DNA from 2 places in the Streptomyces sp. NPDC093544 genome. Region 2 is predicted to be linked to the other one. Evidence: predicted binding sites of a transcription regulator. Region 2 holds the regulator's gene; the other holds the start of a gene.
What was found. The regulator HrcA, encoded in region 2, represses chaperone genes, less so after heat shock. The targets are predictions, from matches to a motif close to TTNGCACTCNGNNNNNCNGAGTGCNAA.
Positions count from the first base shown of each region.

Region 1 (14,411 bases), on a different contig from region 2:
GGCGGTTCGAGTCGGTGTCCTGACGCCTGTCCGGCATGCCTCCGTTTCAGGCTGGGCTTCCGGGCGTGACACTGGGCTGAGTTTTTCGCGTTCGGGTCTTAGGCACGCCTGAGAAGTCTGAGATTTTCCGAAGGAAACCCCAGAAGAGGTTCCTGCTCGTAATAATTCGGACTTATGTTCCTCCGCGTGACTTCTGAAGACGAGCGCGGGGACGACAACGAGGGCGTCGGGAGACGCGGGGGCCGGCGGCGTGGCCTGCTGAAAGCCGCCGGCATCGTGCTCGCCGGCGCCCTCGTACTCTCCGCCGCGGGGGCGGGCTGGATCTACTGGCACCTGAACCAGAACATCAGGAGCGTCGACATCAACAGCGCGCTCGGCGACGACCGCCCGCCGAAGGTCGTGTCGACCCCCTCGGCAGGCGCTTCCGCCTCGGCGTCCGCGACCCCGCTCCCCAGCGGGGCGCTCAACATCCTGGTCCTCGGCTCCGACTCCCGCAGCGGTGACGAGAACGCGGCGCTGGGCGGCGGCAGCAGCGCGGGTGCCCGCTCGGACACCGCGATGGTCTTCCACATCGACGAGGGCCGTACGGCGGCCACGGTGGTCAGCATCCCGCGCGACACCCTGGTCACCCGCCCGTCGTGCCCCACCTCCTCCGGCGGGACGACCTCGGTGGCGTACGGCTCGATGTTCAACAGCGCGTACTCGGTGGGCGGTCCGGTCTGCGCCGTGAAGACGGTCGAGTCGATCACGAACGTCCGCATGGACCACTTCATCGAGATCGACTTCTCCGGCTTCGCCGACCTCGTGGACGCGCTCGGCGGCGTCACGGTCACGACGGACGAGGACATCGACGACGAGGACAGCCACCTGAAGCTGGAGGCCGGCGAGCACCACCTCGACGGCGCCCAGGCGCTGGCCCTCGCCCGCACCCGGCACGGCATAGGCGACGGCAGCGACCTGGGCCGCATAGGCCTCCAACAGACGCTGGTGAAGGCCCTGTTGGAGCAGATCTCCGCGACCGACCTGCTCACCGACCCCGCCAAGCTCTACAAGGTCGCCGACACGGTCACCGGCAGCCTCACGACAGACACCGGCCTCGACTCGCTGACCGAGCTGATGAGCCTCGGCCAGAGCCTGAGGTCGCTGCCCTCGGACGCGCTCAAGACGGTCACGATGCCGGTGGTGACGGCGGCCTCGGACCCGAACAGGGTGGTGGCGAACGAGCCGGAGGCGAGCGAGCTGTGGGAGTCGCTCAGGTGACGGCGTGGCCCTTTCGGGGGACTGCTTACGCGGCCATGGGTATCGCCGGCTACCTGTTGATCGACAGGGAGGCTGCGGCTGTCACGGTGTATTCAGATCCGGAAGACGGCACATACCGCTCGGGTACCGCTCGGCCTTTCGGCGCCGCGATCGAGCTGCCCGATTCCGTCGGCTTCACCCTGGTCACCGAGAATCTGAAGGACTTCGCCGACTGAGCAAACTCCGGCAGCGCTCCAGTCAGGCCCCGGACGTCTAGGAGTCCCGCCGCAGCGCCCCGTCCACCACTGCCCGCAGCTGCACCGTCACGTCGTACCCCTCCGTCAGGTCCTCCCACCGGTCCGACAGGGCTGTCAGGTAGGGGAGTTCAGCAGCGTCCTCGTCCTTCAGCAGGGCGGGGAAGTGCCGCTTGCGGTCCGGCTCCGCCGCCCGGCGGTCGACGGCTCGGCGGAAGACGAGGTCGCCGTACACGCAGTACCAGATGGTGCGGTACGCGCGGACCGCCTCGTCGGGAGTGAGACCGCAGGCGACGGCGGAGGCGATGATCTCCTCGACCATCCACAGCGCGCCCCTGTCCGTGAGGTCGCCGAGACCCAGGACCTCGACCACCCAGGGCATGCTGCGCAGCACCGCGTGCATGTGGAGGGCGGTGGCGAGGGCTCGGTCGCGCGGGTCCTCGGGCAGCGCGGGGCGCGGGACCGTGGCCGCCATGCCGGACAGGGTGAGCATCAGCAACTCGTCCTTGTCGCGTACGTGGTGGTAGAGCGCCATCGGCGTCGTGCCGACCTCCTTGGCAACCCGGCGCATGGAGACGGCGTCGACGCCCTCCTCCCGGATGATCCGCCGGGCCACGTCGACGATCTGCGATGCCTCGATGCGGCGCGGGCGCCCCACTGTCTTGGGCCCGCGCTCCGCACTCCCTTTTTCTGCCACGGGAGCATTCTCCCCCGTTGAATTTCTATACGCGTATAGTAACCTGCCTCGCATGGTGAACTCGCAGATACAGCAAGCTCGTTGGCGAGCCGGGCTCATGCCCGTACTCCTCGCCGTGCAGTTCCTCGTCTCGCTCGACATGTCCGTCGTCAATGTCGCGCTGCCGGCCATCGGCAGCGACCTCGGATTCGGCGGCGAGTCGCTGACCTGGGTCGTCAACGCCTACGCGCTCACATTCGGCGGCCTGCTCATGCTCGGCGGGCGGCTCGCCGACATCGTCGGCCGGCGACGGGTGCTCATGGGCGGCTTCGCGGTCTTCGGCGCCGCGAGCCTCGCAGGCGGACTCGTCGGCTCGCCGGGGGAGTTGATTGCCGCGCGCGCCGTGCAGGGTGTCGGCGCTGCCTGTCTGGCCCCCGTCGCGCTCGCCCTCATCACCGCCAACTACCCGGCGGGGGCGGCCCGTTCACGCGCACTCGGGCTGTGGGGCGCGGCCGGTGCGGTCGGCGGTGCGGTCGGGGTGCTCGCGGGCGGCCTGCTCACCGACTGGGCGGGCTGGCGCGCGGTCATGCTCATCAACGTGCCGGTGGTGATCGCCGCCCTGGCGGTAGCCCGGTACGCCGTCCCCACCGACCGGCATACGGGGACGAGGGAGCGGCTCGACCTGGCGGGCGCCCTGCTGGTCACGGCCGGGACGACCGCACTCGTCTTCGGACTGGTTCGCACGCAGGCGTCCGGCTGGACGGCCGGACCGACCCTCGGCACCCTCGCCGGGGCGGTCCTGCTCTTCGGCGCCTTCGCCATCACGGAGGCGCGCGTACGGCGCCCGCTGCTGCGACTCGGGATCCTGGCCGGTGGCCCGGTGCTCGCCGCTAACGTCTTCACCCTGCTGATGTCGGCGGGCCAGATCGCCGCCTTCTACTTCACCTCGCTCTACATGCAGCAGGTGCTCGGGTATGGGCCCACGGCCACCGGGTACGCGTTCCTGCCGTTCTGCGCGGGCATCGTCGTGGGCTCGGCCCTCGCCACCCGCCTGATGGGGCGAGTCGGCGCGCGGGCGCTGCTGGTGGCGGGCGGGCTGCTGGGCGCGGCCGGGTTCGCGTGGTTCGCGCTTGCCGTGGCGGTCGACGGAGGCTTCTGGCTGTCGGTGCTCGGGCCGTCCGCCGTGGCGAGTGTCGGCATCGGGATGTGCTTCGTACCGGTGGGGACTGCCGCCACGACGGGGGTGGCCGCGCCAGAGACCGGGATGGCCTCCGGGCTGCTCAACAGCTCGCGTCAGGTCGGCGGAGCCGTGGGGCTCGCGGTGTTGGTCACGGTCGCGGCGAGCGCGACGGGAGCCGGTCCCGCAGGGCGCGTGCAGGGGTTCTCGGCGGCCTTCTGGCTGACCTCCGGGCTGCTGGCCGCGGCGTCCGTGGCGGCCGCCGTGCTGCACGGGAAGCCGCAACGGCGGCTGCGACCTGCGAAAACGCTCCCTGGGGAAGAAATCTCGAAAGTTTCCGGAGACAGTGTCGAGACAGGCGTCTCCCGTTCGACGCATGAGTGAGAGGCAGGGACTGTCCCCGCCCGCTGCTGAAGGAGTCACCATGCCGCGTTACCTGTCGATGGTCCGTATCGACGAGGCCAATGCCCCCGCCGAGGGCCCCAGCCCCGAGCTGATGCAGCGGATGGGGGAGCTGATCGAGGAGATGACGAAGGCGGGCGTGATGCTGGACACCGCCGGGCTCACGCCCACCTCGCAGGGCACCCGGGTCCGCTGGGAGAAGGGTGAACTGACCGTCACCGACGGCCCGTTCACCGAGTCCAAGGAGGTCGTCGGCGGCTACGCGCTCATCCAGGCCAAGGACAAGGCCGAGGCGATCGAGTGGACCAAGCGCTTCCTCAGGGTCCACGAGGAGCACTGGACGGTCACGTCCGAGGTGCGGGAGATCGCGGAGGGCTGAGCGGTTCCTTGGCCTACGGCCGCCGGGTGTCTGATGGGGGGCTTTGACATCCTCCCCCTCTTGACAGAGGGGGATTTCAACCCAGGTGGGTTGAGGTTCACGGGCGTTCGAACGGCGGGTGGCCGTTGTCGCCCCTCCGGCACGGGTTGAGCGCCCGGGGCTTGCGCCCTGTCCTGCCGCGACGTTGGTTGCTGCATTTGTGTCTGCGTTGCAGGTGAAACCGCAGGACGAACAGACGAACTCGGCTTGGCTCTTGCGCGAGTTCTTGTCGATCCATCCGCATTCGCTGCACCGCAGGGAGGTGTAGGGGGCGGGGACGTCTTCGACCCGGTGGGGGGCCTTGTGTTCGGTGCGTTGCCGGAGCAGGCCCCATCCCTGGGCGAGAATCGCCCGGTTCAGCCCGGCCTTCTGGCGGACCCGCTTGCCCGGCTCCTCGACGGTTCCCTTCGCTGAGCGCGTCATGTTTTTGATGTTCAGTTTCTCGAACCGCACCAGATCGTAGGTACGGGCGAGCATGGTGCTGTTCTTCTCGCACCAGTCTTTGCGGCGGTTCGCCTCACGGGCTTTGAGTTTGGCGACCTTGGAATATTCGGCCGTCTTGGCGGGGCTGGCCTTGGGGGCGCGTGCGGCCCTGCGCTGGTGCTTGCGGATCTGCGCCCGCTCCCGAGTTGTGAACTGGGGGCAGTTGAGGTTGCGGCCGTCCGACAGTGCGGCAGTGATCTTCACGCCCCGGTCGATGCCGATGACCTCACCCGTACCGGGTGCGGCGATCGGCTCGGGGATGATCGCGAAGGCGACGTGCCACTGGCCGTTGCCGAAGGTCACACGGAAAGTCTTCGCCTGCGGCAGCCCGGCGCGGCTGAGGCGGAACCGGACCCAGCCACATCCGGGCACCTTGACCTGAGCCCACCTGCGATTGAGCCCCTGCACCACGACTGACCGGTTCATGACCTGCTTACCGGTCTTCGGACTGATCCTTGCCGTGCCGTCGTCGTTGAACTCCGGAACGCGGTCGGTCCCGATGACCCGAAAACCCTCATGCGTGAACTTCTTGCGCCAGGTCGGCTCACCGAACCCCGAGTTGAACTTCGCGGCCTTGGCCTTGGCGAAGTCCTTCAACGCCTGCTGCTGCACATCCGCGTTCCCCGACGCCAGCCAGTCATTGTCGCGGCGCGCTGCGGTGAGCTGCTTGCACTGTTCCGCGAAGCCCGGAGCGGCCTTCCGGCCCTTGGACCAGTGCGAATGCTGCTCGACGGCAAGGTTCCACACGTACCGGGCGGACGCACAGTGTTCGAGCATCTGCTGCTCCTGCTGCGCGTCGGGGTATATCCGGAACCTGGCCATGGCCCCACGCTAGCCCTACAATGGGGCCATGAACAAGCTGAACGTACGCCTCCCCGACGAACTCCGCGAACGGCTGGACACCCAGGCGGCTGCCGACCGGCGGTCTCTCAACTCCGAGATCATCTACCTGCTTGAGGTCGGGCTCGCCACCGTCTACGTGGACACCGAATCGCCCGGCGGCGATTCGGCTATACCCGCCCTGCTCCGCAGGGGCTCGCATTCACCCCGGCGCTAAGGGACCGGGCAGCCTGCGAGGAAACTAAGGTGAAACAGCAGCCCCCCATCACCGCGCCCGTGTCCGACGCAGCCGAAACCGTGGAGACGATCTTCCGGATCGAGTCCCCGCGCGTCATCGCCGGCGTCACCCGCATCGTCCGCGACGTCGGCATCGCTGAGGAGCTGGCGCAGGACGCCCTGGTCGCGGCGCTGGAGCAGTGGCCGCGGGACGGGGTACCGGACAACCCGGGCGCCTGGCTCACGGCCACGGCCAAGCACCGTGCGATCGATCTCGTACGCCGCCGGGAGCGGTATGCCTCCAAGCTGGCGGAGATCGGGCGTGACCTGGACACGACCACTCCTTTCGAGGAACCCGCCGACCCGGACGACATCGACGACGACCTGTTGCGGCTCGTCTTCACCACCTGCCACCCGGTCCTCTCCGCCGAGGCCCGCATCGCGCTCACCCTTCGGCTGCTCGGGGGCCTGACCACCCCCGAGATCGCCCGTGCCTTCCTCGCCCCCGAGGCGACGATCGCCCAGCGCATCGTGCGCGCCAAACGGAAACTGGCGACGAAGGGCGTCGCCTTCGAGGTGCCGTACGGCCCGGAGCGGGAGGCGCGCCTCGGGTCCGTCCTCGAGGTCATCTACCTGATCTTCAACGAGGGGTACGCGGCCACCGCGGGCGAGGACTGGCTGCGCCCCGCCCTGTGCGAGGACGCCCTGCGACTGGCCCGCGTGCTGGCCGAGTTGATGCCCAAAGAACCCGAAGTGCACGGCCTCGTGGCCCTATTGGAGCTCCAGGCGTCACGCGCGACCGCCCGCGCCGGTCCGTCGGGCGAGCCGGTCCTGCTCAAGGACCAGAACCGCCGCCGCTGGAACCGCATGTTGATCCGCCGAGGCTTCGCCGCCCTGGGCCGCGCGAACGCCGTCACCACCACGGGCCCCGGCCCGTACGCCCTCCAGGCCGCCATCGCCGCGAGTCACGCGCAGGCGTACGCGTACGAGGACACCGACTGGCGACAGATCGCCGCCCTGTACGGCCTCCTGGCCGCCCGATCCCCGTCTCCCGTGGTCGAGTTGAACCGCGCGGTCGCCGTCTCGATGGTGGACGGCCCGGCGCCCGCCCTGGAGATCATCGACACCCTCACCGCCGAACCCGCCCTCCGCGACTACCACTTGCTGCCCAGCGTCCGCGGTGATCTGCTCGCCCGGCTCGGGCGTACGGCTGAGGCGCGGGCGGAGTTCGAACGGGCGATCGCGCTGACGCGCAACGAGCAGGAGAGGGAGCTGCTGCGGGCGCGGATCCGTGAGCTGGACCCGCCGCAGTCCTGAGACGCCGAGGTCAGACCGTCAGCGGGTGCCCCACCAGCATCGTCGGCGCCCCCGCGACCCGGGTCAGGAACACCGTCGCCGAATGCGGACCCTGTGCCTTCGGCAGAACCTTGCGCCGCAATTCCTCCGGCTCGACGGCCGACCCCCGCTTCTTCACCGTCAGCACGCCCACCCCCCGCTCCCTCAGCAGCGCCTTCAACTTCTTCACGCCGAAGGGGAGTTGATCGGTGATCTCGTAACCGGCGGCGTACGGGGTCGCACGCGCCTTGTCCGCCGTGATGTACGCGATCGTCTCGTCGATCAGCCCGCCGTCCAGCTCCTCGGCCACCTCCGCGACCAGATGGGCACGGATGACGGCGCCGTCGGGCTCGTACAGATAGGGCCCGACGGTTCGCACCGCCGGGTCCGGCAGCCCGCGTCCCCGCACCTCGCGCGGCCCCGGCAGCAGTGTGGCCCGCACCAGCCCCGGCTCGGTGCCGAACCACAGCACCGCTTCCTTCACATCGCCGCCGTCCGAGATCCACTCGGCTTCCGCCTCTGCGGGAATCGCCTCGTGCGGGATACCGGGAGCGATCTTCAGGGCGGCGAGGGGAGCGTCCGAGGCGGCGCCGACGGCCCACGACAGGGGCGGTGAGTAAGCCTCCGGGTCGAAGATCCGGCCGCGGCCTCCCCGGCGCCCGGGGTCCACGAAGACGGCCTCGTACGCGGACACGTCCACCTCGGTGACGTCCGCCTCGCGCACCTCGATCAGGTCCGCGAGGCCGAGCGCGTCGGCGTTCGCGCGCGCCGCCGCCACGGTCAGCGGGTCCCGGTCGACGGCGAGGACCCGGATCCCGGCGCGGGCGAGCGCGATCGCGTCACCGCCGATGCCGGAGCAGAGGTCGGCGACCGAGCGGACGCCGAGGGTGCGCAGCCGCTGCGCGCGATGCGTCGCGACGGTCGTACGGGTCGACTGCTCCACCCCGTTGGGGGTGAAGAACATCCGCTCCGCGTCCCCGGCCCCGAACTTCGCCGCTGCCCGCTGTCGCAGCCGCGCCTGCCCGAGGGCCGCCGAGACCAGTTCGGCGGGGTGCTCGCGGCGCAGTCGGGTGGCGACGGCCAGTTCCCGCGCCGGATCGGTGCCGCGCACCTCGTCGAGCAGGGCGCGGCCCTCGGGGGTGAGGAGGTCGGCGAAGGAGGCGAGGGGGGACGGCGGATCCAGGTCGTTCACCGGGCCATTGTGGGCCAGTCGGTGGACGGTGTGCGTCCGGCCGCGGTGTCGTGGCCTCGTACGGGCTCTGCCCTGCGAGGATCCGGCGCCATGCGATCAGTAAGACAAAATTACAAAAACGGTATGAAATTGACGGCTGCCCGCGTCGGCATCGCCGCGCTCGCCCTCGTGACCGGCTGCGCCGGCGGCGCCGACTCCAGGTCCGTGAAACCGGCGCCAGGCCGTCAGGCGCCGCCCGCCCTCGACGCCGCCGCCAAGCTCCGCCTCGCGAAGGCCGCACAAGCCGCCGCGGTCAAGCGCTGGGGCCTGGCCAGGACGCCGCTCGCCGCGCCGGCGCCCCCGGCGAAGAAGCCGGTCATCGAGTTCCGCGACGGCTTCGAGGTCGAGGACGGGGAGGATCTGCCGCCGGTCTTCACGACCATCCCCACCAAGGACAAGGTCATCTTCCTCACCATCGACGACGGCGCCGAGAAGGACCCGGCGTTCCTGCGGATGATGAGCGACCTGAAGATCCCGTACACCGCCTTCCTCAGCGACTACCTGGTCAAGGAGGACTACGGGTACTTCCGCAAGATGCGCGACCGTGGCGTCGTACTCAACAACCACACCCTCCACCACCCCTACCTGCCCGGACTCTCCTACGAGCAGCAGAAGCGCGAGATCTGCGGCATGCAGGACGTGATGAAGAAGCAGTTCGGCAAGCGCCCGACGCTCTTCCGCCCGCCGTTCGGCAACTACAACGAGGACACCCTGCGCGCCGCCAAGTCCTGCGGTATCAAGGCCGCCCCGCTGTGGAACGAGGAGATCTTCGTCGACCACTGGGAGTACCGCGAGTGGGACCGCGATCTGCATCCCGGCGACATCGTCCTCACCCACTTCCGCGGCAAGGAGGACTGGAAAGGCACGATGCCCGACATGGTCCGCCGCTTCATGAAGATGGTGACCGACAAGGGGTACGCGGTGGCCCGCATCGAGGACTACTTGTGAGACCGCGGCCCTGCGGGATCGTCGCCGGACTGCTCGCCTGCGTGCTGCTGTCCGGCTGCGCCCAGTCCGTCGACCCGATCGAACGGCTGGGAAAGAAGGCGGCGCACGAGGTGAGCAAGGCGCGCTCGCACGGGCCGACCCTGGCGACGTACCGCCGCTGGGGGCTGTCCGTGCCGCTCGCCCCCGCACCGAAACCGTCCGCCCGGGCCGCGCCCGCCGCGGGCCCGGGCCTCGCGCCGGTCGTGGACCGCGTGCCCACCCGCGACAAGGTGGTCTTCCTGACGTACGACGACGGTGCCGAGCGCGATCCGCGGTTCGTCGACATGGTCCGTGAACTGCGGCTGCCGGTCAGCATGTTCCTCACGGACAGTGTGGTCGGGCCGGGGTACGGGCACTTCGCGCGGTTGCGGGCGGTCGGTGCGACCGTGCAGAACCACACCCTCGACCACCCCTCCCTGCGAGGCCTGCCGTACGTCGGCCAGCGCGCCGAGATCTGCGGCCAGCAGGACAAGCTCAAGCAGCGCTTCGGCATCCGCCCCCGCTTCCTGCGGCCCCCGTACGGGACGTACGACACCACCACGCTGCGTGCCGCCGCGGACTGCGGGATCGCGGCCGTCGTACGAGGGCGGGACGCCGGCGACGACGCGCCGCTGCAGACCGGCGACATCCTGTCCGGCTTCGACGAACCGAACCTCACGGAGGCGACGGTCCGACTGCTGCGCCGGGTCCAGGCGGAGGGGTTCACGGCGGCGCGGCTGGAGGACTACCTCTGACGTATTCAGGGGTATCCGCGGGCATCCAGGGGCTGTGATTTTCACGGGTCGCCAGGCGCCGCGTTGGCACTCCGCTTGACCGAGTGCTAATCGCAGTCATAGTCTCGGGTCTGGCACTCCCCCCTGGAGAGTGCCAATGACGACAGGTAGATCCGGCTCCCGCGACGACGGGTCCACCTGGTCGCCACCTCAGACAGTTAACCCCGTGAGATCTCCGAAGGGGGAGGTCGGATCGTGACGACCACCAGCTCCAAGGTTGCCATCAAGCCGCTCGAGGACCGCATTGTGGTCCAGCCGCTCGAAGCCGAGCAGACCACGGCCTCTGGCCTGGTCATCCCGGACACCGCGAAGGAGAAGCCCCAAGAGGGCGTCGTCCTTGCGGTGGGCCCGGGCCGTTTCGAGGACGGTAACCGTCTTCCGCTCGATGTCGCTGTCGGCGACATCGTGCTGTACAGCAAGTACGGCGGCACCGAGGTGAAGTACAACGGCGAGGAGTATCTCGTCCTCTCGGCTCGCGACGTGCTCGCGATCATCGAGAAGTAATTCACCCCGGTTCCCAACCGGTTTTGTAGTGAACTGCGCCCCTGGCCCCCCGCGACCGCAAGTAGTCGGGCGTCGGGGGCGCCGTTCGTTCTCCCCAGATTTTCCAGAGTTTCGAGAGGGCTGAATCGCTCCCATGGCGAAGATCCTGAAGTTCGACGAGGACGCCCGTCGCGCCCTCGAGCGCGGCGTCAACAAGCTTGCCGACACGGTCAAGGTGACGATCGGCCCCAAGGGCCGCAACGTCGTCATCGACAAGAAGTTCGGCGCTCCCACCATCACCAACGACGGCGTCACCATCGCCCGCGAGGTCGAGCTCGACGACCCGTACGAGAACCTCGGTGCCCAGCTGGTGAAGGAGGTGGCGACCAAGACCAACGACATCGCGGGTGACGGTACGACCACCGCCACCGTGCTCGCCCAGGCGCTCGTACGCGAGGGCCTCAAGAACGTCGCCGCCGGCGCGTCCCCCGCCCTCCTCAAGAAGGGCATCGACGCCGCGGTCAAGGCCGTGTCCGAGGAGCTCCTCGCGACCGCCCGTCCGATCGAGGACAAGGCCGACATCGCGGCCGTCGCCGGTCTGTCCGCTCAGGACAGCCAGGTCGGCGAGCTCATCGCCGAGGCGATGGACAAGGTCGGCAAGGACGGTGTCATCACCGTCGAGGAGTCCAACACCTTCGGTCTGGAGCTGGAGTTCACCGAGGGGATGGCCTTCGACAAGGGCTACCTGTCGCCGTACTTCGTGACGGACCAGGAGCGTATGGAGGCCGTCCTGGAGGACCCGTACATCCTCATCCACCAGGGCAAGATCTCCTCCATCCAGGACCTGCTGCCGCTGCTTGAGAAGGTCATCCAGGCAAACGCCTCGAAGCCGCTGCTGATCATCGCCGAGGACGTCGAGGGCGAGGCCCTGTCGACCCTGGTCGTGAACAAGATCCGCGGCACCTTCAACGCCGTCGCGGTGAAGGCCCCCGGCTTCGGCGACCGCCGCAAGGCGATGCTGGGCGACCTCGCCACCCTCACCGGCGGCCAGGTCGTCGCCGAAGAGGTCGGCCTCAAGATCGATCAGATCGGTCTGGACGTGCTGGGCACCGCCCGCCGTGTCACGATCACCAAGGACGACACCGTGGTCGTCGACGGCGGCGGCGACTCCTCCGAGGTCGTGGGCCGCGTCAACCAGATCAAGGCCGAGATCGAGAACACCGACTCCGACTGGGACCGCGAGAAGCTGCAGGAGCGCCTCGCGAAGCTGGCCGGCGGCGTGTGCGTGATCAAGGTCGGCGCCGCCACCGAGGTGGAGCTCAAGGAGAAGAAGCACCGTCTGGAGGACGCCATCTCCGCGACCCGCGCCGCGGTCGAAGAGGGCATCGTCTCCGGTGGTGGCTCCGCGCTCGTCCACGCCGTCAAGATCCTCGAGGGCAACCTCGGCAAGACCGGCGACGAGGCCACGGGTGTCGCGGTCGTCCGCAAGGCCGCTGTCGAGCCGCTGCGCTGGATCGCCGAGAACGCCGGCCTGGAGGGTTACGTCATCACCTCCAAGGTCGCCGAGCTCGACAAGGGCCAGGGCTTCAACGCCGCCACCGGCGAGTACGGCGACCTGGTCAAGGCCGGCGTCATCGACCCGGTCAAGGTCACCCGCTCCGCCCTGGAGAACGCCGCCTCCATCGCCTCCCTGCTCCTCACGACCGAGACCCTGGTCGTCGAGAAGCCGGCCGAGGAAGAGGCCGACGCGGGCCACGGCCACGGCCACTCGCACTGAGGCACCAGCTTCCGAAGAAGCCCTCGTTCCCGCAGGGAACGGGGGCTTCTCCCGTGCGCTACGGGCTCCGGTCCTGCCGCTCCCACTGGTCTTGTCGGCCCTACTGGGGCCCGTACTTCCGCCCGGTCCTCGACGTGACCCCGCCCAGCAACGCCCGCGGCGTCACCTTCACCACACCCATCAGCGCCTTGTAGCGCGGGTCGGGAATCGACAGGCTCTTGCCGCGGGCCAGGTCCGTGAGCGCGGCGGCGACCAGCTTGTCGGCGTCCAGCCACATCCAGTTGGGGATGTTGTCCGTGCCCATGCCGGCGCGCTGGTGGAACTCCGTGCGCACGAATCCGGGGCACAGCGCCATCAGCCGTACACCGCTGCCGGCCAGATCCCTCGCCGCGCCCTGCGTGAACTGCACGACCCACGCCTTGGATGCCCCGTACGTCCCCCGGGGCACGAACGCCGCCACCGACGCGACATTGACGACCCCGCCCCGGCCGCGCTCCCGCATGGCCTCGGTCGCCGCCGAGGTCAGCCGCAGCACCGCCTCGCAGTGCACCTTGAGCATCGTCAGCTCATCCGCCATCGATACGTCGAGATAGCGGCCCTTGTTGCCGAAGCCGGCGTTGTTGACCAGCAGGTCGACTGGGTGCTTGCGGTCGCTCAGCCGCTTTACGACCGCCTCGATGCCGTCGTCGGTCGCCAGGTCAGCTGTCAGCACCTCCGCCTCGATGCCGTGCCGGTCGTGCAGCTCGGTCGCCTGCTCGCCCAGCCGCTTGGTGTCACGCGCCACCAGCACGAGGTTGTGCCCGTCAGCCGCCAGACGCCGCGCGAAGGCGGCGCCGATACCCGCGGTCGATCCAGTAATCAGAGCCGTTGTCATGGCGCAAGGTTAATGACCTCAACTGTGGTCCGACGCCCCGCGCCCCAACGCCCGCGCGCGCCGCGCGACTTCCGCGCAGGGTGCGCGACCACCTGCGCATCCGCTGCCCGGACAGGTCCTCAGGCGCCGGGACACGGGGTGCGCGACCGCCTGCGCATCCGCTGCCCGGACAGGTCCTCAGACGCCGAGCGACGCCACGTACTTCTCGGCGATCGCGCGCGACTCCGGGTGCAGCGACTCGCCCGCGTCCAGCAGTCGCGGCAGCAGTTCCCGCGTGGTCGTGACCGCACGGAACTGGAGGGCGACCGTGACGTCGTGGTCCGGCCTGTACACGATCTCGATCGGGTCGCCGGAGCGGATCTCGCCGGGCTCGACGACACGCAGATACGCGCCGGGTGCCCCCTTCTGGGTGAACCGCTTCACCCACCCCTTCTCACCGAGGTGTTCCTGGAAGGTCCGGCAGGGGATGCGCCCGCAGGTGACCTCAAGGACCACCTCGGGCCCGATCCGCCAGCGCTCCCCGATCCGGGCCCCGGACACGTCGACTCCCTGCGTCGTGAGGTTCTCACCGAAGGAGCCGGAGCGCAGCGTCCGGCCCAGCTCGCGTTCCCAGTCGTCGAGATCCTCGCGCGCGACCGCGTACACGGCCTGGTGATCCCCGCCGTGGAACCGCTTGTGGCACACCGCGTCCCCGACGAGGCCGCTCCCACCGGTCCCCTTGGGCCCGGGCGCCGCGACCCGCACAGGACCCGGCACCGGCTGTTTGTCGATGCCGGTCACGCCCTCGGCCTGGTCCGTGTACTCGACGGCCTGCGCCCGGCCGAGATTCAGCGACAGAAGCTTCATGACGACCACGGTAGGCGATAGGGAGTCAAAGGATCGACGTAATATTCGCTTCTACACCCAAGGAACCCTTATGCTCAAAATGTGATCGAGGCCCGTCATCTCCGTGTCCTGCGCGCCGTCGCCGCCACCGGTTCCTTCTCGGCGGCGGGACGCGAACTCGGCTGCACCCAGCCCGCCGTCAGCCAGCAGATGAAGGCGCTCGAAGCGTCCGTCGGCACACCGCTGCTGATCCGTACGGGCCGCGAGATGCGTCTGACGCAGGCGGGCGACGCACTGGTCCGGCACGCGGCCGGCATCATCGCGGGGCTGACGGCCGCCGAGGAGGAGGTCGCCGCCATCGCGGGCCTGCGCGCGGGCCGAGTCCGGCTCGTCTCCTTCCCCAGCGGCAGTTCCACGCTCG
Region 1 is NZ_JBFBEA010000013.1:24,042-38,452, forward strand. Features, by position in the region: gene AB0N66_RS20785 (hypothetical protein) at 1-23, shown strand, start outside; gene AB0N66_RS20790 (LCP family protein) at 175-1,260, shown strand; gene AB0N66_RS20795 (hypothetical protein) at 1,296-1,475, shown strand; gene AB0N66_RS20800 (helix-turn-helix domain-containing protein) at 1,513-2,190, opposite strand; gene AB0N66_RS20805 (MFS transporter) at 2,243-3,730, shown strand; gene AB0N66_RS20810 (YciI family protein) at 3,771-4,127, shown strand; partial or broken gene AB0N66_RS20815 (transposase) at 4,317-5,471, opposite strand; gene AB0N66_RS20820 (Arc family DNA-binding protein) at 5,500-5,706, shown strand; gene AB0N66_RS20825 (RNA polymerase sigma factor) at 5,736-7,022, shown strand; gene AB0N66_RS20830 (class I SAM-dependent methyltransferase) at 7,033-8,250, opposite strand; gene AB0N66_RS20835 (polysaccharide deacetylase family protein) at 8,356-9,219, shown strand; gene AB0N66_RS20840 (polysaccharide deacetylase family protein) at 9,216-9,992, shown strand; gene groES (co-chaperone GroES) at 10,227-10,535, shown strand; gene groL (chaperonin GroEL) at 10,669-12,291, shown strand; gene AB0N66_RS20855 (SDR family oxidoreductase) at 12,392-13,165, opposite strand; gene AB0N66_RS20860 (MOSC domain-containing protein) at 13,343-14,011, opposite strand; gene AB0N66_RS20865 (LysR family transcriptional regulator) at 14,093-14,411, shown strand, end outside.
Region 1: the regulator HrcA is predicted to act here: its motif matches at 10,056-10,082, upstream of groES (co-chaperone GroES).

Region 2 (14,411 bases):
CTCGTGGGTGGGTCCGGTCGCCTCGTGCCCGGGGCTGATGACGGGGACGTACAGCGTGAAGGTGGACCCCCTGCCGGGCGTGCTCTCGGCGACGATCCGGCCGCCGAGCAGTCCGGCGATCTCCCGGCTGATGGACAGGCCGAGGCCCGTGCCGCCGTACTTGCGGTTGGTGGTGCCGTCGGCCTGCTGGAACGCCTCGAAGATCACCGGGAGCTTCTCCGGGGCGATGCCGATGCCGGTGTCGGATACGGCGAAGGCGATCACGTCGTCGCTGTTCTCGCGGGTGTGGACGTGGTCCGGGTCCTTGAGGCGCTCGACGCGCAGTTCGACCCGGCCGGTCGCGGTGAACTTGATCGCGTTGGAGAGCAGATTGCGCAGGATCTGCTGGAGCCGCTGCTCGTCCGACCACATCTCCCGCGGTACGTCCTCGCGGACGGCCACCTCGAAGGCGAGCCCCCTATCGAGGGTGAGCGGGCGGAACGTGGCGTGGACGTAGTCGAGCAGTTTGATGAGGGGGAGTTTCTTGGGGCGTACGTCCATCCGGCCGGCCTCGATCTTCGAGAGGTCGAGGATGTCGTTGATGAGCTGGAGCAGGTCGGAGCCCGATCGGTGGATCGTGGTCGCGAACTGCACTTCCTGGTCGGAGAGATGGCCGTCCGGGTTGTCCGACAACAGGCGGGCGAGGATCAGCAGTGAGTTCAGCGGGGTGCGCAGTTCGTGCGACATGTTCGCCAGGAACTCCGACTTGTACCGGGAGCTGGTGGCCAACAGGGCTGCTTTCTCCTCCAGTTCGGCGTTCGAGCGCTGCAACTCGGCCTGTTGCGACTGGAGTTCGTCGGAGCGGTCCTGGAGCTGGACGGCGAGGCGCTGGGACTCGCCGAGCAGGGACTCCGTGCGGGAGTTGGCGATGATGGTGTTGATCGCGACGCCGATGGTGTTCACGAACTGGTCGAAGAAGGCCAGGTGGACGTCGGAGAAGCGGGAGAACGAGGCGAGTTCGATCACGCCGAGGAGCTTGTCCTCGAAGAGGATCGGGATGATGACGACGCTCGCGGGGGCGGCCTCGCCCAGACCGCTGTTGATCTTGATGTAGTCCGGCGGGGCCTCCTCGACCAGGATCCGCTTCTTCTCTCGCGCGGCCTGCCGGACCAGCCCGTGCACCGGCATGCCGCCCGTGTCGACGGTCGCGCCCTGCGCCGAGCCGTACCCGGCGATGAAGGCGAGCCCCTTGGCGGGGATGGCGGTCCGCAGGGTCTCCTCCTCCGGGTCGGCCAGGAAGAAGGCGCCGTACTGAGCGTTCACCAGTGGGGTCAGCTCGCGCAGGATCAGGTCGGCGACCTCCATCAGGTCGCGGTGGCCCTGCATCAGCGCGGCGAGGCGGGCGAGGTTCGACTCCAGCCAGTCCTTGGCGCGGGTGGTCTCACGGAGGTTGGCCACCATCAGGTTGATGTTTTTCTTGAGCTCGGTGACCTCGCCCTTGGTCTCCACCGTGATGGCGCGGGACATGTCGCCCTGGGCCACCGCGGAGGCCACTTCGGCGATGGCGCGGACCTGGGTGGTCAGGTTCAGTGCCAGCTCGTTCACGTTCGTCGTCAGGCGCTTCCAGGTGCCGTACACGCCCTCGACCCTTGCCTGGCCGCCGAGTTGGCCCTCGGAGCCGACCTCGCGGGCGACGCGGGTGACCTCGGAGGAGAAGGAGGAGAGGGTGTCGACCATCGTGTTGATCGTCGTCTTCAGCTCCAGGATCTCGCCGCGCGCGTCCACGTCGATCTTCTTGGAGAGGTCGCCCTGGGCGACGGCGGTGGCGACCTGCGCGATGTTCCGGACCTGTGAAGTGAGGTTGTCGGCCATGTAGTTGACGTTGTCGGTCAGATCGCGCCAGACGCCGGAGACGCCGAGGACCTGGGCGCGACCGCCGAGACGTCCGTCCGTGCCGACCTCGCGGGCCACCCGGGTCACCTCGTCGGCGAAGGCGCGCAGCTGCTCCACCATCGTGTTGACGGTGTCCTTCAGCTCCAGGATCTCGCCTCGGGCGTCGACCGTGATCTTCTTGGAGAGGTCGCCGTTCGCGACGGCCGTGGTGACCTGAGCGATGTTGCGGACCTGGGAGGTCAGGTTCAGGGCCATGAAGTTGACGTTGTCGGTGAGGTCTTTCCAGACCCCGGACACGCCGCGCACCTGAGCCTGGCCGCCGAGGTTTCCTTCGGTGCCGACCTCGCGGGCGACGCGCGTCACTTCGTCGGCGAAGGCGGAGAGCTGGTCGACCATGGTGTTGATGGTCGACTTGAGCTCCAGGATCTCGCCCTTCGCCTCGACGGTGATCTTTTTGCCGAGGTCGCCCTGGGCCACCGCCGTGGACACCAGGGCGATGTTGCGGACCTGCGAAGTCAGGTTGTCCGCCATGAAGTTGACGTTGTCGGTGAGGTCTTTCCAGACCCCGGAAACCCCGCGGACCTGCGCCCGGCCGCCGAGGTTGCCCTCGGTGCCGACCTCGCGGGCGACGCGCGTCACTTCGTCGGCGAAGGCGGAGAGCTGGTCGACCATCGTGTTGATCGTCGACTTCAGTTCGAGGATCTCGCCCTGCGCGTCGACGGTGATCTTCTGGCTCAGGTCGCCGTTGGCCACGGCCGTGGTGACCTGAGCGATGTTGCGGACCTGCGAGGTCAGGTTCGAGGCCATGAAGTTGACGTTGTCGGTGAGGTCTTTCCAGACCCCGGACGCGCCGCGCACCTGCGCCCGACCGCCCAACTGCCCTTCCGTGCCGACCTCGCGGGCGACGCGCGTCACTTCGTCGGCGAAGGCGGAGAGCTGGTCGACCATGGTGTTCACGGTGAGCTTCAGTTCGAGCAGCTCGCCGGTCGCCTCGACGGTCACCGTGCGGGTCAGGTCGCCGCGGGCCACCGCCGTCGTCACCAGGGCGATGTCCCGGACCTGGGCGGTCAGCCGGGACGCCATGGTGTTGACCGCCTCGGTCACGTCCCGCCAACTGCCGGACAGACCGGTCACCTTGGCGCGGCCACCGAGCCGTCCCTCCGTGCCGACCTCGCGCGCGACGCGGGTCACCTCGCCGGTGAACAGGGACAGCTGGTCCACCATCTTGTTGACGGCCCGCCCCAAGCGTCGCAAGTCTCCCCGGAGTTGACGGTTGCCGTCGTGCAGGTCGACCCGCTGGGTCAGATCGCCGCCGGCCACCGCGTCGAGGACGCGTGTCGCGTTCGCGGCGGGTGCGACCAGGGCGTCGAGCAACTGGTTCACATCGTTGACCCGCGTCGTCCAGTTGCCCTGGCCCGGGCTCGCCGAGAGGCGTTCGTCGAGGCGGCCGTGCCGCACCAGGTCCCGGCGGACGCGCTGCACCTCGGAGTTGAAGTGGGAGCTGCGGTCCATGATCTGGTTGAACACCGTGCCGAGATCGGCCACCACGCCGTCGCCGGTCTCCGGCAGCTTGCCGAAGTCACCATCGCGTGCGGCGGTCATCGCGGCGAGCAGCGGGCGCAGATCCGATGCCCGAATCCGACCGTCGATCTCACCGTCGATCCGACCGTCTTCGAGCACACGCATACCACTGTTCTCAGCCATGGCGGCCCACTTCGGTAACTCGGCGCTTATGGGCACAGTCAGTCTGTCACTGTGTCCGCATCGGCTGAGGCCAATTGTCCGAACTGCTCAGGGAGCCGCACCGTGGGGGCCATTCCGACGCAACGGGAGTCCAAGGCGCGTGCGCCCGATGCGCCCGCGCACCACCGCGCCGGTCACGAAACGGTTGTCCGCACCTCACTGCCCGGCACCCCGCTCGCGCCCGGAGCTGCCCGCGACTTCGTGCGCGCCGCACTCGCCGAGTGGGTCGAACTCGCCCCGAACGGCGCCGAGATGATCGACGACCGGCTCGTCGACGACGCCGTCGTGGTCGTCAGCGAACTCGTCACCAACGCCGTTGTGCACGCGGGCACCGACGTTGAGCTGGCATGCGGCATCGAGAGCACGGACGAGGGCTCGCCGGGCCCGCTGGTCATCGAGGTGTCCGACCACCACGCCTCGCGCCCGATACGCGACGACAACGTCGAACGGCCTTACGGCATACCGGAGTACGGGCGTGGCCTGCGGCTCGTCTCGGCGCTCTCCGACGCCTGGGGGATCACGTACCGCACCGGAGTCAAGACCGTCTGGGCGCGGCTGCCCGTGGGTGGAAGCGGCCTGGGCGTGGGCGGCGAGGTGATCTCGGGCGTCGACAGGATCGTGGAAGCCGGCGAGAGGGCAGAGGTGTACGCCGGTGAACAGGCCCTGGAACGCGGGGTCCGGGTGGCCGAGATACTCGCCCCCGAGCTGAGGCGCAGCACCCGGCAGGACCACGACTGGCTCGACCGCGGCGCCCTCTCCTTCCTCGCCGAGGCCTCCGAACTCCTCGCCGGGCAGCTCGACGAGGACCTCGTCGCCGCGCTCGCCGGACAGCTGATCGTGCCGCGCCTCGCCGACTGGTGCGCGGTGTGGCTGGAGGACGAGGCCACCGACCGGGCCGGCGGTCTCGGCCTCGCCCTGGGGCCCCGTCTGGCCCGCGTCTGGCACGGCAGCGAGAACCGCATCGAGGACCTGCGCCGCGCCCTGGAGAAGGACCCGCCCCGGTTGCCTGATTCGGTGCGCTCCCGGGCCGTGCCTGTGCCATGGCCTGGGGAGGCGCTGGCTTCAGGTGGGGGGCATGAGGCGAGTGAGGCGGGTGGGAGTGAGGTCGGCCTCGGGAGTGTGGTGGGTGGGCCCGGCGTGAGTGGAGCGGCACTCGCGTATCGGCTGGTCGCGGGTGGGCGGCCGCTGGGGACGCTCGTCATCGGGCGGGCCGGGCCGGCCGGTTTCCCCGACGAGATCACGGGACTCGTCGAGGACCTCAGCCGGCGGATCGCCCTCGCCATCGGCGCGGCCCGCCAGTACGCGCGTCAGGCCACCATCAGCAGAGTCCTCCAGCGCGGCCTGCTGCCCGGCGCCGTCGCCGAGATCCCCGGGGTGCGCAGCGCCCTCGTCTACGAGCCGCTCGACAAGGGCGGGCCCAGCGGAGACTTCTACGACCTGTTCCCGGCCGGTGACGGGCGCTGGTGCTTCGTCGTGGGCGACGTGCAGGGCAAGGGGCCCGAGGCCGCCGTCGTGATCGGACTGGCCCGGCCCTGGCTGCGGCTGCTGGCCCGCGAGGGGTACGAGGTCGCCGACGTCCTCGACCGCCTCAACAGGCTCCTGCTCGACGACGCGACGGAGGCGGCGGACGCGGCGGCCCGCTCGCTCGTGGCGGCGGGCGGGCCCGGGCTCGGCACCGACCCAGGACCGCAGACGCGCTTCCTGTCCATGCTGTACGGCGAATTGGTGCCCTTCGACGGCGGAGTGCACTGCACCGTCGCCTCCGCCGGGCATCCGCTGCCGCTGCTCCTCGGCCCCGACGGCGACGTACGCGAGGTGGCCTGTCCGCAGACCCTCCTCGGCGTCTTCGAGGACGCGACCTACGTCTCCGAGACCTTCGAGCTGTACGCCGGCGACACCCTGCTGTGCGTCACGGACGGCGTGACCGAGCGCCGCAGCGGGCCCCGCCAGTTCGACGACGACGACGGCCTCGCCGCGGCCCTGACCAGCTGCACCGGCCTGAGCGCCGAACTCGTCGCGGAACGGATCCGCAGGCTGGTCCACGAGTTCGGCGCCAAGGCGCCGGAGGACGACATGGCGCTGCTGGTCCTCCAGGCGGAATAGGCGGAATAGGCGGAACAGCGGGCCGTAAGGAGTTCCCGCGGGCGTACGGGACAATGGAAGGTATGCCTTCCGCACTCCCCGACGGTGAGCCCGTCCCCGACGACGGGGCGCTGCCCGCGCACGCCCTGGCCGGGGCCGCCGACCGCCCCCTCGGGTTCTATCTCCACGTGCCGTACTGCGCGACGCGCTGCGGCTACTGCGACTTCAACACCTACACGGCGACCGAGCTGCGGGGCACCGGAGGCGTGCTGGCCTCCCGTGACAGCTACGCGGAGACGCTGATCGACGAGGTCCGCCTCGCCCGCAAGGTGCTCGGCGACGACCCGCGTCCCGTCCGTACGGTGTTCGTCGGCGGCGGTACGCCGACTCTCCTGCCCGCCGACGATCTCGTACGGATGCTCGCCTCGATCCGTGACGAGTTCGGGCTCGCGGACGACGCGGAGATCACGACCGAGGCGAACCCGGAGTCCGTGGACCCGGCGTACCTGGCGACCCTGCGGGCCGGCGGCTTCAACCGGATCTCCTTCGGTATGCAGAGCGCCCGGCAGCACGTGCTGAAGGTGCTCGACCGCACGCACACCCCCGGGCGGCCCGAGGCCTGTGTCGCCGAGGCCCGCGCGGCGGGCTTCGACCATGTGAACCTCGACCTGATCTACGGCACGCCGGGGGAGTCCGATGACGACTGGCGCGCCTCGCTGGAAGCGGCCCTCGGGGCCGGGCCCGATCACATCTCCGCGTACGCGCTCATCGTCGAGGAGGGCACGCAGCTCGCGCGGCGGATCCGGCGTGGGGAGGTGCCCATGACGGACGACGATGTCCACGCGGACCGGTATCTGATCGCCGACGAGGTGCTCGCGGGGGCGGGCTTCGACTGGTACGAGGTGTCCAACTGGGCCACCTCCGAGGCCGGGCGCTGTCTCCACAACGAGCTGTACTGGCGTGGCGCCGACTGGTGGGGTGCCGGGCCTGGTGCCCACAGTCACGTGGGCGGGGTGCGGTGGTGGAACGTGAAGCATCCGGGGGCGTATGCCGGGGCTCTGGCGGCGGGGAGGTCGCCCGGGGCGGGGCGTGAGCTGCTCTCCGGGGAGGATCGGCGGGTGGAGCGGATTCTTCTTGAGCTGCGGTTGCGGGAGGGGTGTCCGTTGTCGCTGCTCCGGCCGGAGGGGCTGTCCGCCTCGCGGCGGGCGTTGTCCGAGGGGCTGCTGGAGAACGGGCCGTATGACGACGGGCGGGCCGTTCTTACGCTGCGGGGGCGGTTGCTGGCGGATGCGGTGGTGCGGGATCTGGTGGACTGAGGTGGGGGGGTTCGCCCCCTCCGCCCCTGCCCGTCCCGTATCTGGGGGCTCCGCCCCCAGGCCCCCGTATCGCGCTGAACGCGCTCGTCCTCAAACGCCGGACGGGCTGAAAGACCTCCTGCACCGGACGGGCTACGAAGCCTCTTGTGCCGTCACGAAGTCGATCAACTCCTCCACCCTGCCCAGGAGTTCCGGCTCCAGGTCCTTGTAGGAGCGTACGTGGGACAGGATGTGCTGCCAGGCCGCGCCCGTGTTCTCGGGCCAGCCCAGGGCGCGGCAGACGCCTGTTTTCCAGTCCTGGCCGTGGGGGACGCGGGGCCAGGACTTGATGCCCACGGAGGACGGCTTCACGGCCTCCCAGATGTCGATGTACGGGTGGCCGACGACCAGGGCGTGGTCGCTGGTGACCGAGTCGGCGATGCGGGATTCCTTGGTGCCGGGGACCAGGTGGTCGACGAGGACGCCGAGGCGGGCGTCCGGGCCCGGGGCGAAGTCGGCGACGATCGCGGGAAGGTCGTCGATGCCCTCCAGGTACTCGACGACCACGCCCTCGATGCGCAGGTCGTCGCCCCAGACGCGTTCGACGAGCTCGGCGTCGTGCCGGCCCTCCACGTAGATCCGCCCGGCCCGCGCCACCCGTGCCCGCGCACCGGGCACCGCGACCGATCCGGAGGCGGTGCGGGAGGGACGTACGGGCGCCCCTGCCGCAGGGCGGACCAGCGTCACCACCTTGCCCTCCAGGAGGAAGCCGCGCGGCTCCAGCGGGAACACCCGGTGCTTGCCGAAGCGGTCCTCCAGCGTCACGGTGCCCGCCTCGCAGCGGATCACCGCGCCGCAGAAGCCGGTGCCGGGCTCCTCGACCACCAGACCGGGGTCCGCCGGGACCTCGGGCACGGGCTTGGGCTTCTTCCACGGCGGGGTCAGGTCCGGAGAGTACTGGCGCATTCGGATGACGATAGGAGAAGCGGGGCCGTCATGGCGTACGGCCTCCTACGACACGCCGAAGCGGGCCGCCAGCGTGTCCCGTTGGGCCCGGACGAACCCCGCGTCGACCACCGCTCCGTGACCGGGCACGTACACCGCGTCCTCCCCGCCCAGGGCGAGCAGCCGGTCCAGCGCCGCCGGCCAACGGGAGGGGACGGCGTCGGGGCCCGCCTGGGGTTCGCCCGACTCCTCCACCAGGTCGCCGCAGAGGACGACCGCGGGCCCCGACGGCGATCCTGGGACCAGGACCACCAGGTCGTGGGCGGTGTGGCCGGGGCCGATGTTCGCGAGCAGGGCCTGTGTGCCGCCGCCCAGGTCGAGGGTTCGCTCGCCGAGCACGTGGTGACGGGGGCGGACCAGCAGATCGGCGGCCTCGGCTGCCTCCCGCGGGTCCAGGCCGTTGCGTACGGCGTCCGCGCGCAGTTCCTCATGGCCGTGCGCGAGGACCGTGTCCAGGCCGACCGCCCCGAACACCTCCACGTCCGCGAAGGCGGCCGCGCCGAAAACATGGTCGAAGTGTGCGTGGGTGAGCGCGAGATGCGTCACCCGGGACTTGTCGCCGAGCAACCCCCGCGCCTCGGAACGCAACTGCGCGCCCTCCCGCAGGCTCGACCCCGCGTCGATCAGCAGGGCGGCCCCCTCGCCGACCACAAGACCGACCGTGCAGTCCCAGCCAGGAAGCCGCCGCCGTCCTACCCGCGGCCCCACCCTCTCCCACCCCGCCTCTTCCCAAGTCACGCTCATGGGCAGACGCTAACGGCGAGGACGCTGTCGGCACGACCGCGCGGGGCCCGCCCTTGCCGGGGGCGTACCTCCCCGCCGTACACTGGCCGGGGAAACGCTGGCACTCGCACGAGCTGAGTGCCAGGGGGAGAGTCCGGGAAGCGTCCGGGAAGACCACGGCGACGACATCTGGAGGTGCGCGCGATGCTCAGTGAACGCAGGCTCGCAGTGCTGCGCGCCATCGTCCAGGACTACGTGGGGACGGAGGAGCCGGTCGGTTCCAAGGCCCTCACCGAGCGGCACCAGCTCGGGGTCTCCCCGGCCACGGTCCGCAACGACATGGCCGCCCTGGAGGACGAGGGGTACATCGCCCAGCCGCACACCAGCGCCGGGCGCATCCCCACCGACAAGGGCTACCGGCTCTTCGTCGACAAGCTCGCGGGCGTCAAGCCGATGACCGCGCCCGAGCGGCGGGCCATCCAGAACTTCCTCGACGGCGCCGTCGATCTCGACGATGTGGTGGGACGTACGGTGCGGCTGCTCGCGCAGCTCACGCGGCAGGTCGCCGTCGTGCAGTACCCGTCCCTCACGCGTTCGACCGTGCGGCACGTGGAGCTGCTGTCGCTGGCTCCGGCCCGCGTCATGCTCGTCCTGATCACGGACACCGGCCGGGTCGAGCAGCGCTTGATCGACTGCCCGGCGCCGTTCGGGGAGACGTCTCTGGCGGATCTGCGCGCGCGGCTCAACAGCCGGGTCGCGGGGCGTCGGTTTTCGGACGTTCCGCAACTGGTGCAGGACCTGCCCGACGCCTTCGAGGCGGAGGACCGCGGTACGGTCGCGACAGTGCTCTCCACCCTGCTGGAGGCACTCGTCGAGCAGACCGAGGAGCGGCTGATGATCGGCGGCACCGCCAATCTCACCCGCTTCGGACATGACTTCCCTCTCACCATCCGGCCCGTACTCGAAGCGCTGGAGGAGCAGGTCGTGCTTCTCAAGTTGCTTGGTGAGGCCGGGGATTCGGGCATGACCGTACGGATCGGTCATGAGAACGCGTATGAGGGACTCAACTCCACGTCCGTCGTCTCAGTCGGCTACGGTTCGGGCGACGAGGCAGTAGCGAAACTCGGCGTGGTCGGACCGACCCGCATGGATTACCCCGGCACGATGGGAGCGGTACGAGCGGTGGCACGGTACGTCGGACAGATCCTGGCGGAGTCCTAAGTGGCCACGGACTACTACGCCGTACTCGGCGTGCGCCGCGACGCGTCCCAGGACGAGATCAAGAAGGCGTTCAGGAGGCTCGCGCGCGAGCTGCACCCGGACGTCAATCCCGATCCGAAGACGCAGGAGCGCTTCAAGGAGATCAACGCCGCCTACGAGGTGTTGTCGGACCCGCAGAAGAAGCAGGTCTACGACCTCGGCGGCGACCCGCTGTCCCAGGCGGGCGGCGCGGGCGGCCCCGGTGGCTTCGGCGCCGGTGGCTTCGGGAACTTCTCGGACATCATGGACGCCTTCTTCGGTACGGCGTCGCAGCGTGGCCCCCGGTCACGTACGCGGCGTGGCCAGGACGCCATGATCCGGCTCGAGATCGAGCTGGACGAGGCGGCCTTCGGCACCACGAAGGACATCCAGGTCGACACGGCCGTCGTCTGCGCCACCTGCAACGGTGAGGGCGCGGCGCCGGGGACCTCGGCGCAGACCTGTGACATGTGCCGCGGTCGCGGTGAGGTGTCGCAGGTCACGCGGTCCTTCCTCGGCCAGGTCATGACCTCGCGGCCCTGCCCGCAGTGCCAGGGCTTCGGGACCGTCGTCCCGACCCCGTGCCCGGAGTGCGCGGGCGACGGGCGTGTGCGGTCGCGTCGGACGCTGACCGTCAAGATCCCGGCCGGTGTCGACAACGGCACCCGGATCCAGCTCGCGGGCGAGGGCGAGGTCGGCCCTGGCGGCGGCCCCGCCGGCGACCTGTACGTCGAGATCCACGAACTCCCGCACACCACCTTCCAGCGGCGCGGCGACGACCTGCACTGCACGGTCACCATCCCGATGACCGCGGCCTCCCTCGGCACCAAGGTGCCGCTGGAGACGCTCGACGGCATGGAGGAGATCGACATCCGTCCGGGCACGCAGTCCGGGCAGTCGGTCCCGCTGCACGGGCGCGGTATCACGCATCTGCGGGGCGGCGGGCGCGGTGACCTCATCGTGCACGTCGAGGTGATGACGCCTTCGAAGCTCGACGCCGAGCAGGAGCGCCTGCTGCGCGAGCTGGCCGTGCTGCGCGGCGAGGAGCGGCCCATTGGGCAGTTCCAGCCGGGGCAGCAGGGGCTCTTCTCGCGGCTCAAGGACGCGTTCAACGGTCGCTGAGGACCCAGCATCGGGCCTCTGAACTGGGCCTTCTCGCCCTGGGCCGGACCGGCCGGGGCGGGAGGGTGCGGGTGTCCTATGCCACGTGGAAGGCTCGATTCGGACTTGTTCGGAGGACGTGACAACATGCCGTCATGTCCTCCGCACTGACCGATCTCTTCCCTCACCCGATCGTGCAGGCCCCCATGGCGGGCGGAGTATCCGTCCCGCATCTCGCGGCCGCCGTGTCCGAGGCCGGTGGGCTCGGGTTCCTTGCCGCCGGGTACAAAACCGCCGACGGCATGTACCAGGAGATCAAGCAGCTGCGCGGGATCACGAGCCGTCCCTTCGGCGTGAACCTCTTCATGCCGCAGCCCGAGTACGCGGACAAGGCAGCCGTCGAGGTGTACGCCCACCAGCTCGCCGGTGAGGCCGCCTGGTACGAGACCGAGCTCGGCGAACCGGACAGCGGCCGCGACGACGGCTACGACGCCAAGCTCGCGGTCCTCCACGACAACCCGGTGCCGGTGGTCTCCTTCCACTTCGGCATCCCCACCCGCGACGTCCTGGACTCCCTCGCCCAGGCCGGCACCCTCACCCTGGTCACCGCGACCACGGCCGAGGAAGCGCTCAACGTGCAGCGGGCCGGCGCCACCGCGGTCGTCGTGCAGGGTGTCGAGGCGGGCGGCCACCAGGGCACCCACCGCGACAACCCGGAGACGGACGGCACCGGCATCGGACTGCTCTCGCTGATCGCGCAGGTCCGCGAGACCGTGCAGATCCCGATCATCGCGGCCGGCGGCATCATGCGCGGCAGCCAGATCGCCGCGGTGCTCGCGGCGGGCGCGAGCGCGGCCCAGCTCGGCACGGCGTTCCTCGCCACCCCCGAGTCCGGCGCGCACGCCGTGCACAAGCAGGCACTGATCAACCCCCTTTTCGTACGTACGGAGTTGACACGAGCATTCTCCGGGCGCCCGGCGCGCGGACTCGTCAACCGCTTCCTGCGCGAGCACGGCCCGTACGCGCCCGCCGCGTACCCCGAGGTCCACCACCTCACCTCGCCGCTGCGCAAGGCGGCGGCCAAGGCGGGCGACGCGCAGGGCATGGCGTTGTGGGCCGGCCAGGGGCACCGCATGGCCCGTGAACTGCCCGCGGCGCAGCTGGTGGAGGTGCTGACCGCCGAACTCGCCGCAGCGACGACAGCGTTGTCGGGGTCTTCGGAATGCGGCGCGGTCTGATGACGGCGCCGGTGTTCGTGGTCGAGCATTTCCGCGCGGGTGACGGTGGACGCTACGTGCTCGACGGGCCCGAGGGGCGGCACGCGGTCTCCGTGAAGCGCCTGCGGGCCGGTGAGGACGTCATCCTCACCGACGGGGCCGGGAGTTGGGCGGAATGCGTGGTGACCGGCACCGAGGGCAAGGACCGGCTCATCGTCCACATGGACTCTGTCGCCGAGGAGTCGGAGCAAGAGCCGCGTATCACCGTCGTCCAGGCCCTCCCCAAGGGCGACCGCGGCGAACTCGCCGTCGAGACCATGACGGAGACCGGTGTCGACGCCATCGTCCCCTGGGCGGCCTCCCGCTGCATCACGCAGTGGAAGGGCGAGCGGGGATTGAAGGGGCTCGCCAAGTGGCGGGCCACGGCACGGGAGGCCGGCAAGCAGTCCCGCCGCGTCCGCTTTCCCGAGGTCGCGGACGCGATGACGACCAGGCAGGTTGCCGCACTTCTCGCCAAAGCCGATCTCGCCGCCGTACTGCACGAGAGTGGCGACGAACCCCTCGCCACCGCCGAACTCCCCGCGCGCGGCGAGATCGTGCTCGTGATCGGCCCCGAAGGAGGCGTCTCTCCGGAGGAGTTGGCGCTCTTCACCGAGGCGGGCGCACAGGCGTACCGCCTGGGGCGCAGCGTGCTGCGCACCTCGACCGCCGGGACCGCGGCGGCGGCGCTGCTCCTTGGCCGTACCGGTCGCTGGTCCTGAATCCACTGGGAGGACGCCTTGGAACTCGCCCAAGTACGCCTGCTCGTCTCCGACTTCCCGGCCTGCTACCGGTTCTACGCCGAGGTCCTCGGCCTCAAGCCCCAGTCGGGCGCGACCGGGGGGCCGTACGAGAAGTTCAGCCCTGTCACCGGCTCGGCGGGCATCGCCCTCCAGGACCGCGCGATGATGGCCCAGATCCTCGGTGAACTGGGCGACTTGGTGACGGGGCACCGCTCACTGGTGGTGCTGCGGGTGGACGACCTGGACGCGTACTGCGAGCAGATCACGGCCCGTGGCGCGACCCTCCTGCACGATCCGGCTCCCATGACCGACCGGATGCGCGCCGCCCACCTCAAGGACCCGGAAGGGAACCTGGTGGAGCTGCAGGAGTGGCTGCTGCGCGGCTGATGACGGCGGGAAACAGGGTCCAGCCGTCCAACTCCCGTGGTCCCGGCGGCAGTTCTTGCGCCTGTGCGTGCGGTCCTTGTGCGTGCGTTCGAGTGTGACGGGCGAGAGTGCCCAAGTGGCCGCATGAGGTCTTCCGCGGCGCCCGGGACGGTGGCACGCTGCCGTCCATGGGGGCTTTGAGACGGATTTGGCGACGGGCCGGGCAGCGGCGGACAGTGGCGATGGCCGGTCTCGTGGTCGTCGCCGTGGGCGGCGTCGTCGCGTGTGACCCCGGCGGACTGACTTCAGCCTCCGTCGCCTACACGACCGACCAGACCGTGACGAAGGAGCTGGAGCGGCAGAAGGCGGATGTCGCCTGGCTCAGCTGCACGGCGTCGTTCGACGGCGGCAACAAGGTCTACACGCCCGGGACGACGCCCTCGCCGACCGAGGACACGGTGGCGGACGTCGACTGCACGGGGGAGACCTCGGACGGGCAGGACATCACCGTCACGGGCAAGGTCACCCGGGCCGTCAACGGCCGCTGCGTACGCGGTGATCTGACCGCCGAAATCGACGGCAAGCAGTGGTTCCACGTGACCGGTCTCGGCAACTGCGACGCCCCCAGCACGCCCGGGTACACCCCGCCCGTCAACAACGAGCCCCAACAGCCCGGCCCCACTGTCACGGTGACCGTCACCAGGACCATCTGGTGCCAGGGAGACCCCACCTGCTGGCCCGAGGGCAAGTGACCTGCGCCGCGCGGGAGCCCGGAGCGCGCGAGCGCTGGAGGCGGCTGACGTGCGCCGGGCGGGGAGATAAGTGATCGAACCCCCTGTCCAGGGGCGTGATCGCTGCCTAAGGTGATCGGGTGACAGAGTCCGCACCCTCCGCGTATCTCCGGTTTCCGCATCTGCACGGCGATCTGGTCGCCTTCACCGCCGAGGACGACATCTGGGTCGCCCCGCTGGACGGTGGCGGCCGCG
Region 2 is NZ_JBFBEA010000025.1:107,795-122,205, forward strand. Features, by position in the region: gene AB0N66_RS32550 (HAMP domain-containing protein) at 1-3,576, opposite strand, end outside; gene AB0N66_RS32555 (ATP-binding SpoIIE family protein phosphatase) at 3,679-5,718, shown strand; gene hemW (radical SAM family heme chaperone HemW) at 5,781-7,013, shown strand; gene AB0N66_RS32565 (DUF3097 domain-containing protein) at 7,146-7,958, opposite strand; gene AB0N66_RS32570 (MBL fold metallo-hydrolase) at 8,004-8,741, opposite strand; gene hrcA (heat-inducible transcriptional repressor HrcA) at 8,925-9,941, shown strand; gene dnaJ (molecular chaperone DnaJ) at 9,942-11,081, shown strand; gene AB0N66_RS32585 (nitronate monooxygenase) at 11,216-12,298, shown strand; gene AB0N66_RS32590 (16S rRNA (uracil(1498)-N(3))-methyltransferase) at 12,298-13,038, shown strand; gene AB0N66_RS32595 (VOC family protein) at 13,057-13,446, shown strand; gene AB0N66_RS32600 (hypothetical protein) at 13,668-14,177, shown strand; gene AB0N66_RS32605 (S41 family peptidase) at 14,297-14,411, shown strand, end outside.